One region of the Staphylococcus sp. AS1337 genome, then DNA from elsewhere that is predicted to be linked to it. Evidence: predicted binding sites of a transcription regulator. Region 1 holds the regulator's gene; the other holds the start of a gene.
What was found. Region 1 encodes Rex, which represses fermentation and respiration genes when NADH is low (regulators of the CRP and FNR family bind a similar motif). Its sites were predicted from a motif close to TTGTGAAATATTTCACAA; they were not measured.

Region 1 (8,518 bases):
TGCGTAGCGGCAATGACAGTATAGCCTTTAAGTTGATCAAGATAACTTAGGACAGACTCTGATGCAGCAATACGTTCAGTTGTATTTGTACCTTTAAAAATTTCATCAATAAAACAATAAACTTTTTCAGTTGTAGTGATATCAAATAGACGTTTAATAGATTTGATTTCAGTCATGAAATAACTATCACCTGTTAAGATATCATCTTGGTTTACCATTGAAGTATAAACCATACCGGGCTTATACCTAAATTCTTCAGCTGTAGCAGTGTTAACTGTTTGTGATAATACGATATTTAGTGCAACAGCTTTCATAAATGTGGACTTACCCGATGCGTTTGAACCAGTTAGTAAGATATGATTGTCTATTACTAAATTGTTTGGAACTGCATCATTAATCAATGGATGTGTTAATTGTTCAAAATGAATAACATCTTTTTCTATAACCTGAGGAACTGTATAATAATCTAGAGTTTCTCTCCACAAAGCAACGGCGTAGTGATTATCAATATTAGCGATGTATTCATAACACGCCATTACTTCATCTTCATACTTTTTAAAACTGTTTTGAATTAAATGAAATAGATGGTAATCCATCATAAAGATTAATTTGAATAATAACGAAAACACAGATGTTTCGTCGTTTGAGTTCACACGACCTAACAAACCACTAAATTTGCGTGCAGTAATAAAATGTTTAAAGTCAACATCTATATTAGGTGCAAGTTCGTGTTGTTGGATGACATACGTTTTTTTAATAACCGTTGACGTGTAGAACATTGAATTTAAATCTTGTTCATAGGTCTTTTTTAAGAAGCCACTTAACATCATATTAAAAATTGCGGAAAAAATAGTTAAAGTTATGCCAATACTAGGTGTGAAAATGGATAGAATTATAAAAATTAATGGTAAGTAAGTACAAAGCATAAAAAAGTTATTGCGTTTAATCGATGAGATTTGATCTGGAAAAGTAGGGTAGATTGCTTTTCCGATTTGCGCTAAATACAGTGATATTTCATTTCTGAAATCTATGTTAGTTGTAAAATTATAAAGAAGTTTAGCGTCTGTTACTTGAAACATATTTTTTAAAGTTGCAAAAAGTCTCATTTCACCAATAGCTGTAAAGTTAAAATTCATATTATGAAATACGCTATCAAGATTTAAATCTGACCACGTTTTTTCATCTGTCAATGTTGCACTGTTAAATTTGTGTTTATATGTATCAAATTGATAACGATAAGTATGATTCGGTCTAATAAAGTTTTCTAAAGGACGTTTATTTGCCCATAAAGGTTTGATATCGTGCATAAGTTTTTTGTTGGCGATAATGGGCGAGATAATCATCAATGCAGTACCCAATAAAAGAAAAGCTATGAAGAACCAAAAAATTGTTGGCATGTTGTATTACTCCCTTTATTAATATGTAAATAGCTATGAGATAATTATGACATTATCGCTAAAATTTAACAAACTGAGATAATATATTACATAAGAAAAAAATAATCTAATGTCAATAGAGAACATGCGTACTTATCAACAAATAGTGCACAAGTTGTGGATAAGTTTGGGTAAAATATGTGGATATAAGCTATTATCTGAATTTTATACGAAAAAAAGATTACTTTTTACTTGTGGATAACTAGGATAACTTTGTGGATAGCCTTTGTTATAGGGTGAATAATGTGAATAGTTATTGTGTAGTTCATGCTAAGAAAAAAAGTTAAAGTAGAAAATTCTACTTTAACTTTTGTTTTGAATTAGGATTTATATTAACTTTTCTTGTAATTCTGCCCATTCGGCCATGACTTGTTCTAGTTTTTGTTCGATTTCTGATTTTGAAATTGCTAAGGAGTTTGCTTTTTCAGGATCAGAGTATACGTCTGGCAAGGTAAGTTGATGATTAATATCATTTATTTCTTCTTCATAGGTTTCTATATTTAATTCACATGTTTCAATTTGACGTTCGATTTGACGTTGTTCACGTTTTTGTTGCTTTTGATCAATATATGAGTCATTTTGTTTGATAACCGTATCATCTACTGTTGGATTTTCTAATTCTTCTTTTGCTTTTAATGCTGCTTTTTCCTCAGTTTTTTCAATGTAATATTGATAATTCCCTAGATACATTGTGCCACCATCAGGATCTAAATCGTAAACTTTATTGGCTAATTCATTAATAAAATAACGGTCATGAGATACAAATAGGATTGTGCCTTTAAAGTTTGCTAAAGCTTGTTCTAACATTTCTTTTGAATCTATATCTAAATGGTTTGTAGGTTCATCTAAAATGAGTACATTGTTTCGCTCAAGCATTAATAAGGCAAGCTGTAAACGTGCCTTCTCGCCACCCGATAGATCGTTAATTATTTTTTTAACGTCTTCTTGTACAAATAGAAAACGACCTAAAACAGCACGAATGTCTTTTTCATTCATAGTAGGGTATTGGTCCCATAAGTAATCAAGTATTGTTTTATTTGATTTAAATTCAGCTTGCTTTTGATCATAATAACCAATTTTTAAGTTGGCGCCGGTAGTGATTGTCCCATTTAATGCATTTTGTATATTGGCAATGGTTTTTATTAAAGTTGATTTCCCAATGCCATTAGGTCCGATAATTGCAATATGATCTCCTTTTGTTACTTCAAAAGTGATTCCTTTAGTAATCGGAGACTCATAGCCAATTTCTAAATTTTTTATATGGAAGACATCATTACCAGTATTACGATCAAATTCAAATTGAATGTTGGCACTTTTAGCATCAATCATAGGTTTATTTATGCGTTCAATCTTTTCCAACATTTTCCTACGGCTCTTAGCCATACCTGTAGTTGAAGCGCGGGCAATATTTTTATCGACAAAAGTCTCTAATCGTTTAATTTCAGCTTGTTGATTCTCATATTCTTGCATACGTTTTTCATAATATTTATCTCTTTGATCAATAAACTGAGCATAATTGCCTACATAATGTTGAACATCACCGAGTGCAACGTCATAAATTTGAGTCACAATTTTATCTAAGAAATATCTATCATGACTAATAATTACGATGGCACCTTTAAAGTAATTTAAATAACTTTCTAACCATTGGGTCGTTTCCATATCTAAATGGTTGGTGGGTTCGTCTAAAAGTAATAAATCAGGTTCACTTAATAACATTTGTGCCAAAGATAATCTTGTTTTTTGACCACCGCTAAAGTCGTTGATAGGTCGGTCGAAATCCGCTTCACTAAAATTCAATCCGTGTAAGACTGTTTTAATTTTGCTTTCATATTGATAGCCATCTTGTTGTTCAAATTGATTGGATAATGCTTCATAGCGATCGATATGAGATTTATATGTCTCAGTATCATACTCATTTGCATGTTGTGCTAACCAATCTGTTTCCAATTTCATTTCTTGTTCTAAATTTTTCATTGCCTCAAACGGCTTAGACATTTCTTCAAATACAGTTTGATCTGTATTTAATGTCATTTGCTGTGTTAAATAACCAAGTTTTAAATTTTTACTCTTAGAAATATGACCGCTATCATAATCTTCAACACCAGCAATTATTTTCATTAATGTAGATTTTCCGGCGCCATTACGACCTACAATACCAATGCGTTCACCAGTTTTAACTTCAAAATCCACATTATTAAAAATATCTTCGCCGTCGAATGATTTAGTTAAATCATTGAGTTGTAATAATATCATCTGATTTTGCACCTCTCTATTCATTATCATTCTACAGTATTCAGCGTGTTGTTAAAACTATCATTGTTTATTTTTATTATTCAGTCATGTATAATGTTGTAGTGATTATAAGATTAATGAATAACAGATAATGAAATAGGGGGAAATGATCTTGGCTAATCAAAGCGAAAAGATTCCTCGTGCCACATTGAAACGTTTACCGTTATATTATAGATTCGTCAATACATTAAAATCTAAAGGCATTGATAGAGTTAATTCTAAAGCCATCAGCGAAGGCTTAAATATTGATTCTGCAACGATTCGAAGAGATTTTTCTTATTTTGGCGAGTTAGGCAAGAAAGGCTATGGCTATAATATTGATAGCTTATTACATTTTTTTAAAAATGAAATAAGCGAAAATGACGAGATTAAAATTGCAATTGTAGGTGTAGGGAACTTAGGTAAAGCATTATTAACATATAACTTTTCAATACATGATGAAATGACTATAACTGAAGCATTCGATATTCGTGAAGAGGTTATTGGGACACAAATAGGTAAAGTGACAGTAAGTCCATTTGATAAAATAAAGGAAATATTAACACAAGAAGATATAGATGTAGTGATATTGACTACTCCTGAAGAAGCAGCTCAAAACGTAGCTGATGTATTAGTAGATTCAGGTGTTAAAGGGATACTTAACTTTACACCAAGTCGTGTACTAACTCCATCAGACGTTCAAGTTCATCATATTGATTTAGGTATTGAATTACAATCGCTATTATTTTTTATGAAAAATTATAGCAATAAATAAAAAATGATTAGTTAGTTTTTTATAGATACAGTAATACACTCAGTGTGCTGTGTTTATAAAAAACTATTTTTTTATGGATGTTTAATTTGAATTTGGAAATACTGTTACTATATAAGTTAGTAGAAAATTAAAAATTTATGAGTTGCAAGGTTGAAATTTTATACGATTTCTAATATTATTAATCTTATTGATTTTATCGGGAAAGAGGTTATTAATATGACTTGGTTAATAATCAGTGGCATTATTGTGGGAAGTCTTTTAGGCTTTGTTATGCAAAGAACACGGTTTTGTCTGGCTGGTGGATTTAGAGATATGTATATTCAAAAGAGTAACAAAATGTTTTATGCATTACTTATAGCAATTACAGTTCAAAGTATAGGATTGCTCATTTTGACTTCTACTGGTTTAGTACAAATACCTGAGTCAACTTATCCTATTATTGGAACAGTAATAGGTTCATTTATATTTGGTTTAGGTATTATATTAGCTGGCGGATGTGCTACCGGTACATGGTATAGAGCAGGTGAAGGTTTAATAGGCAGTTGGATGGCACTCATCGCCTATGCATTTACTTCGGCAGCTACGAAATATGGTCTATTATTACCATTAATGGATGGTTTAAATAAGCCTACAAACGTTAATACAAGCATGTCACAAACTACAGGGATACCGACATGGATTTGGGTAGCATTACTTACATTTATTACAGTATTTTTTGTAGTCAAAACTTTACGCAAACCGAAACCTAAATTTGCTGTTCCTAAATTAAAACAGAAATTCACAGGTTTGCGGCATTATTTATTTGAAAAAAAATACCACCCATTTGTGGCTGCTATTGCAGTAGGGCTCATCGCGTTAATTGCATGGCCTGTAAGTGAGTCGACAGGAAGAATGTATGGGCTAGGTATTACAACACCATCCGCGAATCTAGTACAGTTTTTTGTAACTGGTGATTTGAAATTATTAGACTGGGGTGTCTTCTTAGTTCTTGGAATATTCCTAGGATCTTATATTGCGGCTAAAGGGGCAAGAGAGTTTAAATGGAGATTGCCAGATACAAAAACTATTCGTAACAGTATTATTGGCGGCGTGCTTATGGGATTTGGCGCTTCAGTAGCAGGTGGTTGTTCAATAGGAAATGGACTAGTAGAAACAGCAACGATGTCATGGAAAGGTTGGATTGCACTTGCTTCAATGATCTTAGGAGCTTGGACAATGAGTTATTTTGTGTTTATCAGACCTATGAAAAAAGCGCAGAAGCAAACTTCTAATGAAACTGTAACGTCACAAACGCAAACAATATAATTAATATAGGAGGCACAAATTATGGTACACGAGTTAGGTACAGTTGGAATGGTTTGTCCATTCCCGTTAATAGAAGCACAAAAGAAAATGAATACGTTAGATAATGGTGATGAATTAAAAATAGATTTTGATTGTACTCAAGCAACTGAAGCTTTACCAAATTGGGCAGCTGAGCAAGGCTATCCAGTTACTAATTATGAACAATTAGATGATGCATCATGGACAATCACAATTCAAAAAGCTTAATTAATAGTAATAGTTGAGATTGAGTCTGCAAGTGAACTTCACTTAGTCAATTAGACAACATAATAATTAAAATAAAAATGATTGAATTCATAGCTATGCTTTGAGTTCGATCATTTTTATTTTAAGCCTTTTTATTATTTAAATTTATTATATATTTTGTAGTCAGAATTTTGTTTTTTAATATTTGTAATTAATACATAGTTTCCAATTATTATCGGTAGAACATTGACCAAATAAATAGAAAAAGATTCAAAGGTATTAGTATTTAACACAAACATTAAAATAATGAGTAAAAATAAATTTAATAGATTTAGCCTTACAGTTTTTGTCATGTTTTCCTTACATTAAACTGAATAAGTATATAACCAATAAACATTGTTAATCTTTATCTTTATTATTGCCTTTAGCTTTAAAGATAAAGTAAATAATTAATATCATTATAGGGATAAAGGCTGAAATAATTGCTGAGTAACTACCATTTTTAAGTAAAAATGGCAAAGAAACAATAATAACTATTATACAAATACTTAATATTATAAAGGTGTACAATTTACCTTTATCCATGGTATATCGCTCCTTAAAGTTGTTATTTCCACAACTATATCATATTAAAATCTCAATTTATATATCACTTATATAGAGATACTACTAGTAAGTTTTAACCTTTCTATAAATGTAGATTTAAATAGTATTTAAAGCGGTTGCATTATGATAAAATAAGTATTGTTTATAATAGCTAATTAATGAGAGTGAGAAAATATGAAGAACATTGCTGATATAGCTAAGATTGCTGGCGTTTCAAAAAGCACAGTGTCGAGATACTTAAATAATGGTTCGGTAAGTTTAAAAACAAAACAAAGATTAGATAAAATTATTCGCGAAAATGACTATCAGCCTAATCAATTTGCACAAAGTTTACGTGCGCGTAGAACTAATATGATAGGGGCGATTATACCTAGAATGAACTCTTTTGCTGTTGATGAAACAATTAAAGGAGTCAAAACGATTTGTGATCAATTGAATTATAGTTTGCTTCTAAATTATACAAATCTTAATACTCAATTAGAAATTGATGCCCTTGAAACGTTTAATAGAAGTAAGGTAGATGGTATTGTCTTTATGGCGACAGAAATCACAGACAAACATTTAGAAGTTATTAATAAAATAAATGTTCCTGTGATTATCGTTGGTCAAGCACATAATGATTTACATTGCATCATTCATAATGATTATCAAGCTGGATATTTGGTTGGTGATATGTTAGGTCAAAAAGGTTATAAAGATATTAAATTCTTTGGTGTGACAGAAAGTGATATTGCTGTAGGTGTTCAACGTAAAAAAGGTCTGATTGCGGGTTTAGAATTACACGACATACAACCTTATATTTCACTAACATCATTTAATTATCAAGAGGCGATGATCGATGTTGTAGAAGCGTTGCAAGCATGCCCTCATTATGACGCAATTGTTGGGGCTACGGATTCAATTGCCTTAGCCATACATAAATATAATTCAGAACACACGCCACATAAGCATGAAAAGTATATTGTTGGATTTGGTGGAGATCCAGTAACTGATATTGTGTCTCCCTCTATCCATACCATAAATTACAATTTTGAATTTGCAGGTAGTGTAGCTATGGACAAACTAAATCAGATGATACAACATCAAGAAATTGAACAGCGCATTATTATTGATGTTGAAGAATCATTTAAAAATTAAAAGAAAAATGGTATGATGAAAAAGTATATTATGGAACCGGTACCATTTAAATAAGGTTATTTTTTAAATAGGAGGATACGCACCATGACGGAGTGGACAAAAGAACAACGTTATCAAAGATATGAAGATATTGATCAACAAACGATTGAATCATTAACTGAACAAGTTAAACAGTCAGAATATAGACAAACTTTTCATATACAACCCCAGATAGGATTGTTAAATGATCCTAATGGGCTTATCTATTTCAAGGGGAATTATTATGTATCTCATCAATGGTTTCCTTTAGGACCTGTACATGGACTGAAATATTGGTATACATATCAAAGTAAGGATCTTGTGGATTTTGAAGCTATTGGTCCAACGATTAAACCTGATACGAAAGATGATAGTCATGGTGTATATAGTGGCAGTGCATTTGAATATCATGATCATTTATATTATATGTATACAGCAAACCACCGTGATAGTGATTGGAATAGAATTTCTACACAACATATAGCAAAAATGGCTAAAGATGGATCGGTAAATAAATTTCCTAAAGCGGTGATATCAGAACCGCCCTTTGGATATACTCAACATTTTAGAGATCCTAAGGTACATGTTCAAGATGGGGTTTATTACGCAATGATAGCTGCACAAAATATAAAAAAACAAGGGAGAATTCTGCAATATCGTTCAACAGATATCGTAAACTGGGAGTTTCAAGGAGAGATACAAACGAATCTAGATGATTTTGGTTATATGTGGGAGTGTCCAG
Region 2 (8,518 bases), on a different contig from region 1:
GATTAATGCTGTAATGAAAGTAGTAACCGTGAACATTGGCATTTCCATGAATTTCATAGTTGGTGTTTTACATCTAAGTATAGTAACAAAGAAGTTAATACCGGTCATTAATGTACCGATACCAGAAATTTGTATTGCTATTAAGTAATAGTTAACCCCAGGTCCTGGGCTGAATTCGCCTGCAAGTGGTGCATAGTTTGTCCAACCAGCTGCAGGTGAACCTCCGACTATAAATGAAAGGTTGAATAAAATCATACCTGAGAAGAATAGCCAGAAACTTACGTTGTTTAATACAGGGAATGCAACATCGCGCGCGCCAATTTGTAATGGTACTACGACATTCCATAAACCAAAGATGAAAGGCATTGCCATAAAGATGATCATTATTACACCGTGCGTACTAAAGACCTCATTGTAATGGTTTCCTTCTAAAAATGTGTTATCTGGAATTGCTAATTGTGTACGCATCATTAACGCATCAATACCGCCACGTACGAACATTAATACCGCACAGATTAAGTACATTGCACCAATTTTTTTATGGTCAATAGATGTGAACCATTCTCTGTATAGATATTTCCATAATTTAAAATAACTAATTACTGCGATCACAGCTATAACTGCAAACGGTGCGCCAATTTGTGCCATCGTTATCATCCAGTTACCTTGAACGAGTAATTGATCCCATGGAAAATTCATTAATGTCCACCTCCATTTTCATGGTCTTTTTTCTCTATTTTAGATGCTTTCTCATCTTTAACATCTTCAGAGATTTTTTCCATTTCATCCATATTATGTGATTCTTCATCTTTGAATTCACTATCATATGGTTCATTATTACCTAGAATCATGGCTTTCATTCCATGGTGTTCATAGTTTGCATTTGTGATTTGCGGCTTACGTGCAGGTTTATCTGGTTTATCTAATACATCTTCTTTTATTTCTTCCGGTGTATTAAAGTTTGGATCTTTCTGCACATAATTGTAACGATCGTAAGCATAGAAAATATACTCAGGATCAGCTGCAGGATCAACAAATGCTAAATGCGTACCACTGAAAGTTAAGTTTTTATTTTCAGTAGTTGGTAAAAGTTGCTTATCAAATGTATCTTGGTCCAATACTTTTTTGCTTTGCGCATCTTTTACCCAATCCTCAAATTTACTTTGGCTTACAGAGTTAACATCAAATGTTTGACGTTCGAAGCCTTCACCATTGAAGTTTGAGTTACGTCCTCTGAACGTACCTTCCTCACTAGCTGTTAATGTCCAGTCCATTGTCATACCTGTCATCGCATATTTTTGGCCACCTAATTGTGGAATCCAGAAACTTGTCATCATATCCATTGATTGGAGTTTGAAGACAACAGGGCGATCTTTCGGAATAGTTAAATGATTAACTGTTTCGATTTTTTGTTCAGGATAACTGAAGAACCACTTATAACCAGCGCTTGTCGCATAAACAACAAGTGGATCGTCTTCTTTCTGTGGTTTTTCCTCATAACTGTAAAGCGAATTAACCGTTGGGATGGCTAAAGCAATTACAATAATTACAGGAATAATAAACCAAATTGTTTCCATTAAAGAATTGTGGTGCATCTTTCCTGATTCTTTAGTATTTCCTATTCTATATTTATATAGGAAAACCGTGAATAAAATAACAACAGCGGCAATAATAACAAGCATGAAGATGATTGAATACATAATCAAAAACTTCGTATCGCTTGCCATTGGCCCTTTTGGGTTTAAAACTTCTACGTTAGAACAACCACTAAGCAAAATTAGCGAGCCAAAGAGTAGAAGCAAAGACTTAAATTTTGACACTTTTTTGACCTCCTAATACTACAAATGTAGGGCTTACCATCAATTTTAAGATATTACGCAATATTTACAAGTGTTTGTGCGAAAAAAAATATTGTAAAATTAAAAGAAACCCAACAAACTCAACGTCTGGTGGGCTTTCAAAGATTTGTTAAAATTATGTGTACATTTTGTGAAAAGTGTCATATTTAAGACGATAAACCAAAATCACACACAAAACAGTGATAAACATTATCATTTAGGGATATATGTATTAAATTTATGAAATTATTTTACTTCTATATAACGAATAGATTTATTAGTTGCTCCATCTGAATCTTCAACTTTATATTCAATCTTATATTTACCAGTTTTTTCAGTATTAATATTACCGTCAACTGTGATTTTATGTGTAAGATCTCCATCTTCTTTATCATAAGCACGCACGCCGTTTAATATATTGTAGTCGTCGCCTTTATCGATAATTGTATCGTTAATCCCTTTTAGTTCTGGAATTGAATTGTCAGTAGCTTCTGCGCTTAAATTAGGTGATACAAGCGTAGCAGATACACCTAATGCAGACAAAGATTGTATTAATTTATTCATTACGTAACCTCCGAACGCAAAACATTAATTTTATTAAATCTTACTATACTTTAATTTGCTATATTACACATCATACTATAGTCCTAATATATCTTATTTCTATAAATTTCATTGTAATTTCCGGTTAAAATTATGTAAATTGAACGTTTTGTGAATTTTATCACATATATCTTTTGTAACTTCTAATTTTGTAATAAGATAAAAATGTAAAAAGCAATAAAATAAAATTAGGGGTGGATTAAATGTTGAATGAAAAAGAACGAGATATAATTAAAGAGACAGTTCCTGTATTACAACAAAAGGGAGAAGAAATCACTTCATATTTTTACAATAGAATGTTTGCGAGAAATCCTGAGTTGAAAAATATGTTCAACCAGACTAATCAGAAAAAGGGTTTGCAATCTACTGCATTAGCACAAAGTGTATTAGCTGCTGCGGTTAATATCGATGATTTAACGCGTATCATGCCAGTTGTTAAAGAAATTGCTTATAAGCACTGCGCGTTACAAGTACCAGAAGCCGGATACGATATTGTAGGAGAAAACTTATTGGCAGCTATTCAAAATGTACTAGGGCTCCCAGAAGATGATGTGATTATTGCTACGTGGGCAAAAGCATATGGTGAAATAGCTTCCGTATTTATTAATGTTGAGAAAGATATTTACAATGAGATGGCTTGGGATGGTTTTAAACCTTTTGAAATTACCAATATAGAACCAACAACTTCAGATATCAAGGTGTTTACTGTTAAGTCAGATGAATATAACTTAAGTAAATTTGAGGCAGGACAATATATTACAGTGGACGTAGAAAGTGATAAATTGGAATATCGTGCCAAACGTCACTATTCGATTGTTGAAGGCGACGAACATACGTTAACTTTTGCAGTGAAAAGAGATGTGACAGATTCACACGAGGGAGAAGTATCAACAATTTTACATGATGAGATGCAAGTAGGTGGAACGATAAATTTATCTGCTCCTGTAGGAGGATTTGGAATAGTAAATGGTACAGCGCCTCAGTTGTTTATCGGTTCAGGTATAGGTGTAACTCCTTTAATTCCAATGTTTAATGAAATTGCAAAATCAAATGTAAAAGTAGACTTTATTCAAAATGTTGAAAGTGTACAAGAAATACCTTTTAACAGTAAAATAGAAGATGTTGCAAATAATAATGATAATGCGTCGTATATTATTCACGATAAACAAAAGAATGGATATATTGATGCAACATATCTAAGTCAATTTATTTCAGCAGACACTGAAATTTATGTTTGTGGAGGAGTTAAATTCCTTCAATCAATTATTACTACATTAAAAGAAATCGGTATTGAAGAACAACGTATACATTTCGAATCATTTATTCCTAGATTAAGCGTGAGGGTATAACTCTAAACAATTGAACCCCTTTACTGATGGAAAATACCTTTATCAGCTTTTAAAAATACGAGAGCTAATCACATAAGTTACCTCTCATTTATATTTATAATCTTACTGTTTTAATGGTGTATAGATTACTAGAGGATTGTGTGATCTGATTCTATAGCTTGCTCATAATTCATCTGCATTCCGTAATTCATAAAAGATTATAAAGCAAATAAACGTCAATTTCTGTTGAAATAATTTAGAAATTGACGTTTATTTTTTAGGTAGAAAACTTTATGTTTTAACCTATTATTTTTGTATTAGCAATAGTGGAAAGTCAAGGTAAGGCTAGTTTACGTGTTTATTACAAGTACTTGACAATTGATCATAATTATTATTGCAGTGAGTTTATTCGTTCATCTTGTTTTAATATGAGAATAAATACTGATGCTCTAAACTCATTAAGTATTTAACAGTCGTTATTTATTTGACTATTCAATGCCTCTACGCATTTTTTCGGAAATAAGTGTATTATTTAATACCATAGTAATTGTCATTGGGCCAACACCACCTGGAACTGGTGTAATTGCTCCTGCTACTTCTTTAACTTCATCATAAGCGATGTCGCCTTTTAATTTGCCATTTTCATCCGGAGTATTACCAACATCTATTACGACAGCACCTTCTTTGACGTCGTCTTTAGTTACTAGGCCTGGACGTCCGACTGCACTCACGATAACATCAGCATTTTTTAAATGGCTATGCATATCTTTTGTTCTAGAATGCAAAATTGTAACAGTTGCGTTTTTTTGAAGTAATAATTTAGAAACAGGTTGACCTACAATATGGCTTCTGCCAATTACAACAGCATCTTTACCCTCTAAATCAATATCAGCATGATTTAGAAGTTCCATGATTCCAAGTGGTGTACATGGCACAAAAGTTTGTTGGTCAATATATAACTTACCGATATTTTCTGGATGAAAACCATCCACATCTTTAGCAGGATTTATAGATTCCAATATTTTTTGTTCGCTTACTTGTTCAGGTAATGGAACTTGAACTAATATACCACTAACACTATCATCTTCATTTAAACGTTTAAGCTCTTTCAATACCTCTTCTTCAGAAGTTGACTCATCTAAATGTACAATTTCAGAAATCATACCAATTTTTTCAGCGGCTTTCTTTTTTGAATTGACATAACTTTGGCTAGCACCATCATTACCCACTAAAATCACAGATAATTTGGGTGTATAACCTTTAGATTGTAAAGCTTCAACTTGATCTTTGAGACCTTGTCTGTAATCTTTAGCAATTTGTTTTCCGTCTAAAATCTTTGCGACCATAAAAATCCTCCTTGTATGTATGAACTTTACTTAACATTAACATAAAAACCATAGCAATTAACAACCAAAAGACGTAAATTATTAACTTTTTTGTTGTTAAAGTTCGATTTTTGATTGAAAAAGCATGGTTTAATTGTTATGCTATATCTGTAATATACATCTAATAGTAGTAATATTTCAAATTTCTGAAAGGGTGTTCGTTTTGAAAGTGGTAGTCATAATGGGTAGTTCGTCAGATTGGGAAACGATGAAAGAAAGTTGTTCTGTGTTAGACCAATTGGAAATTCCGTATGATAAGAAAGTTGTTTCAGCACACCGTACGCCACAATTAATGGTTGATTTTTCTAAAGAAGCAAGAGCGAATGGTTATGATGTCATTATTGCAGGTGCAGGTGGCGCCGCTCATTTACCAGGTATGGTTGCATCGATGACAACATTACCAGTAATTGGTGTACCAATTGAGTCAAAAAGTTTAAAAGGCTTAGATTCGTTATTATCAATTGTCCAAATGCCAGGTGGTATTCCTGTTGCGACTACAGCTATAGGTAAAGCTGGTGCTAAAAATGCGGGTGTATTAGCTGCAAGAATACTAAGTATTGGTAATCATTCAATCCAAAAGAATTTGGAAAATTATGAAAAATCATTGGTTCAGAAAGTGAGTGAAATGCAAGATGAACTTCAATAAATTAAAGTTCGGTTCGACAATCGGCATTATTGGTGGCGGTCAGTTAGGAAAGATGATGGCACAATCAGCTCAAAAGATGGGGTATAAAGTGATTGTGCTCGATCCTGATAAATCATGTCCATGTCAACATGTCGCACATGAATTTATTAATGCTGACTATGATAATCAAGAAGCATTGGAACAGCTTGGTGAGTCATCTGATGTCATCACTTATGAATTTGAAAATATATCAGCAAATCAATTAAAGACACTTGTCTCAAAATATAATATTCCTCAAGGATATCAAGCTATAAAATTACTCCAGGATCGATTGACTGAAAAGCAAACATTACAAGAAGCAAATTGCAAAATTGCATCATTTGTACAATTATCTAAGCCGGATGATTTGAATGTTGCAATAGAAACAATCGGTTATCCTTTTATCGTGAAAACAAGATTCGGCGGCTATGATGGTAAAGGTCAAATATTAGTTAATTCAACATCAGACATAGATGAAGCAAAGGCACTTGTAGAAAAACAAGAATGTGTTGCTGAACAATATTTGCAATTAGAGAAAGAAGTATCTCTAACTGTAACCATTGGTACTGATAATCAAATCACGTATTTTCCACTGCAAGAAAATGAACATCAGAATCAAATTCTCTTTAAAACAGTCGTACCTGCACGTACAGAACATGAAAAAGAAGCAGAAGCTCGAAATGAAGTTGATAAAATAATCAAAAAAATACATTTCGTAGGTACTTTTACTGTGGAGTTCTTTATAGATGGTGAAAATCGTTTGTATGTAAATGAAATCGCACCTAGACCACATAATTCTGGTCATTACTCAATAGAAGCCTGTGATTTTTCACAATTTGATACACATATCTTAGCGATTACTGGTCAAAAATTACCAAAACAAATTGAATTGTTAAAACCCGCAATAATGATGAACTTATTAGGCAAAGATTTAGATTTATTAGAGGATCAATTTAGTGAGCATGCTGAATGGCATGTACATATATATGGTAAAACATCTAGAAAACCAAATAGAAAAATGGGTCATTTAACAGTGTTGACTAATGACATAAATAGATGTGAACAAACGCTACTTGGTAAATTTGAAGGGAGATCTGAATAATGTCTTTATTATATGAAGGTAAAGCAAAAAGAATATTTTCAACTGGTGAAAATGATGTATTACGCGTTGAATACAAAGATGAAGTTACTGCAGGAAATGGTGCTAAAAAAGATTTAATAGAAGGTAAAGGACGTTTAAATAACCAAATCACTTCTCGCATTTTTAATTACTTAAAAGAAAAAGGCGTGAAAAGCCATTTTATCGAGCAGGTATCTGAAACTGAGCAACTAGTACAATCAGTTGAAATTATACCTTTAGAAGTAGTGGTAAGAAATATTGCTGCAGGGTCTATAACTAAAAGACTTGGTTTTGATAAAGGACATGAATTTGACGAACCACTTGTTGAGTTCTTCTATAAAAATGATGACCTAAACGATCCATTAATAACTGAAGATCATATTAAGTTACTACATTTAGCTGAAGATAACGAAATTAATATATTAAAAGAAGCGGCAAAGGAAGTAAATGCAGTATTAGTTCAATTGATGAATGAAATGAATTTAAGGTTAGTAGATTTCAAAATAGAATTTGGCCGTACAAATGATGGACAAATTTTACTAGCTGATGAAATTTCTCCTGATACATGCCGTATTTGGGATAAAGATAGTGATACAAATTTTGATAAAGATGTATATAGAGAAGATAGAGGATCAATCATTGAAACATATCAAACTTTTTTAAATAAACTGGAGGCTTTATAAAAATGAAAACAATTGAATTACACATCACATTACAACCACAAGTATTAGATACACAAGGACAAGCATTAAACCGTGCAGTTCACGATTTAGGCTATAAACAAGTTAACGATATTCGTGTTGGAAAAGTTTTATATATGACAGTAGATGAAGCTACAGATGCTGAAGTACACAATGTGGTTACGACATTAAGTGAAAAACTATTTGCTAATACTGTAATTGAAGAATATAGCTATAAAGTATTGGAAGAAGGAGAGAAAGCATAATGAAATTTGCAGTGCTAAAATTTCCAGGCTCCAATTGTGATAGAGATATGTATAATGCGGCTATAAAGTCTGACGTACAAGCAGAATATGTTGATTATCGAAATACTTCTTTAGATGGTTTTGATGGCGTGTTAATTCCAGGAGGTTTTTCATTTGGAGATTATCTACGTTCAGGCGCAATGGCTAGTGTGGCACCGATTACTGAAGAAGTGAAAAGATTTGCTTCAGAAGGTAAACCAGTATTAGGTGTTTGTAATGGATTTCAGATATTAACAGAAATAGGACTATTACCTGGCGCATTATTACATAATGATTCGCATTTGTTTGTCAGTCGTAATGAGTCTTTAAAAGTTGTTAACAATCAAACAGCATTTACAAATTTATATGATGAAAATGAAGTGGTAGTATACCCAGTTGCACATGGTGAAGGACACTATTACTGCACGCCGGAAACATACGAAGCTTTAGATCAAAACAATCAAATTATTTTAAAATATGTTGATAACCCAAATGGTTCATTTAATGATATTGCTGGTATTGTAAATGAACAAGGAAATGTTTGTGGCATGATGCCACACCCAGAACGCGCAATTGAATCCATTTTAGGTACTGACAGTGGAGTGAAGTTATTTGA

Region 2: a site for Rex is predicted at 1,988-2,005, ahead of qoxA (cytochrome aa3 quinol oxidase subunit II). Genes of this name have one in related genera too.

Annotation. Positions count from the first base shown of each region.
Region 1 covers NZ_JBOIHZ010000008.1:15,811-24,328, forward strand. Annotated here, with positions in the region: gene ACSUE0_RS11720 (MutS-related protein) at 1-1,397, opposite strand, end outside; gene ACSUE0_RS11725 (ABC-F family ATP-binding cassette domain-containing protein) at 1,764-3,692, opposite strand; gene ACSUE0_RS11730 (redox-sensing transcriptional repressor Rex) at 3,838-4,485, shown strand; gene ACSUE0_RS11735 (YeeE/YedE family protein) at 4,702-5,790, shown strand; gene ACSUE0_RS11740 (sulfurtransferase TusA family protein) at 5,812-6,036, shown strand; gene ACSUE0_RS11745 (hypothetical protein) at 6,415-6,600, opposite strand; gene ACSUE0_RS11750 (LacI family DNA-binding transcriptional regulator) at 6,796-7,758, shown strand; gene ACSUE0_RS11755 (sucrose-6-phosphate hydrolase) at 7,843-8,518, shown strand, end outside.
Region 2 covers NZ_JBOIHZ010000006.1:10,017-18,534, forward strand. Annotated here, with positions in the region: gene qoxB (cytochrome aa3 quinol oxidase subunit I) at 1-699, opposite strand, end outside; gene qoxA (cytochrome aa3 quinol oxidase subunit II) at 699-1,820, opposite strand; gene ACSUE0_RS10150 (immunoglobulin-like domain-containing protein) at 2,085-2,402, opposite strand; gene ACSUE0_RS10155 (globin domain-containing protein) at 2,645-3,790, shown strand; gene folD (bifunctional methylenetetrahydrofolate dehydrogenase/methenyltetrahydrofolate cyclohydrolase FolD) at 4,258-5,115, opposite strand; gene purE (5-(carboxyamino)imidazole ribonucleotide mutase) at 5,318-5,800, shown strand; gene purK (5-(carboxyamino)imidazole ribonucleotide synthase) at 5,787-6,920, shown strand; gene purC (phosphoribosylaminoimidazolesuccinocarboxamide synthase) at 6,920-7,621, shown strand; gene purS (phosphoribosylformylglycinamidine synthase subunit PurS) at 7,624-7,884, shown strand; gene purQ (phosphoribosylformylglycinamidine synthase I) at 7,884-8,518, shown strand, end outside.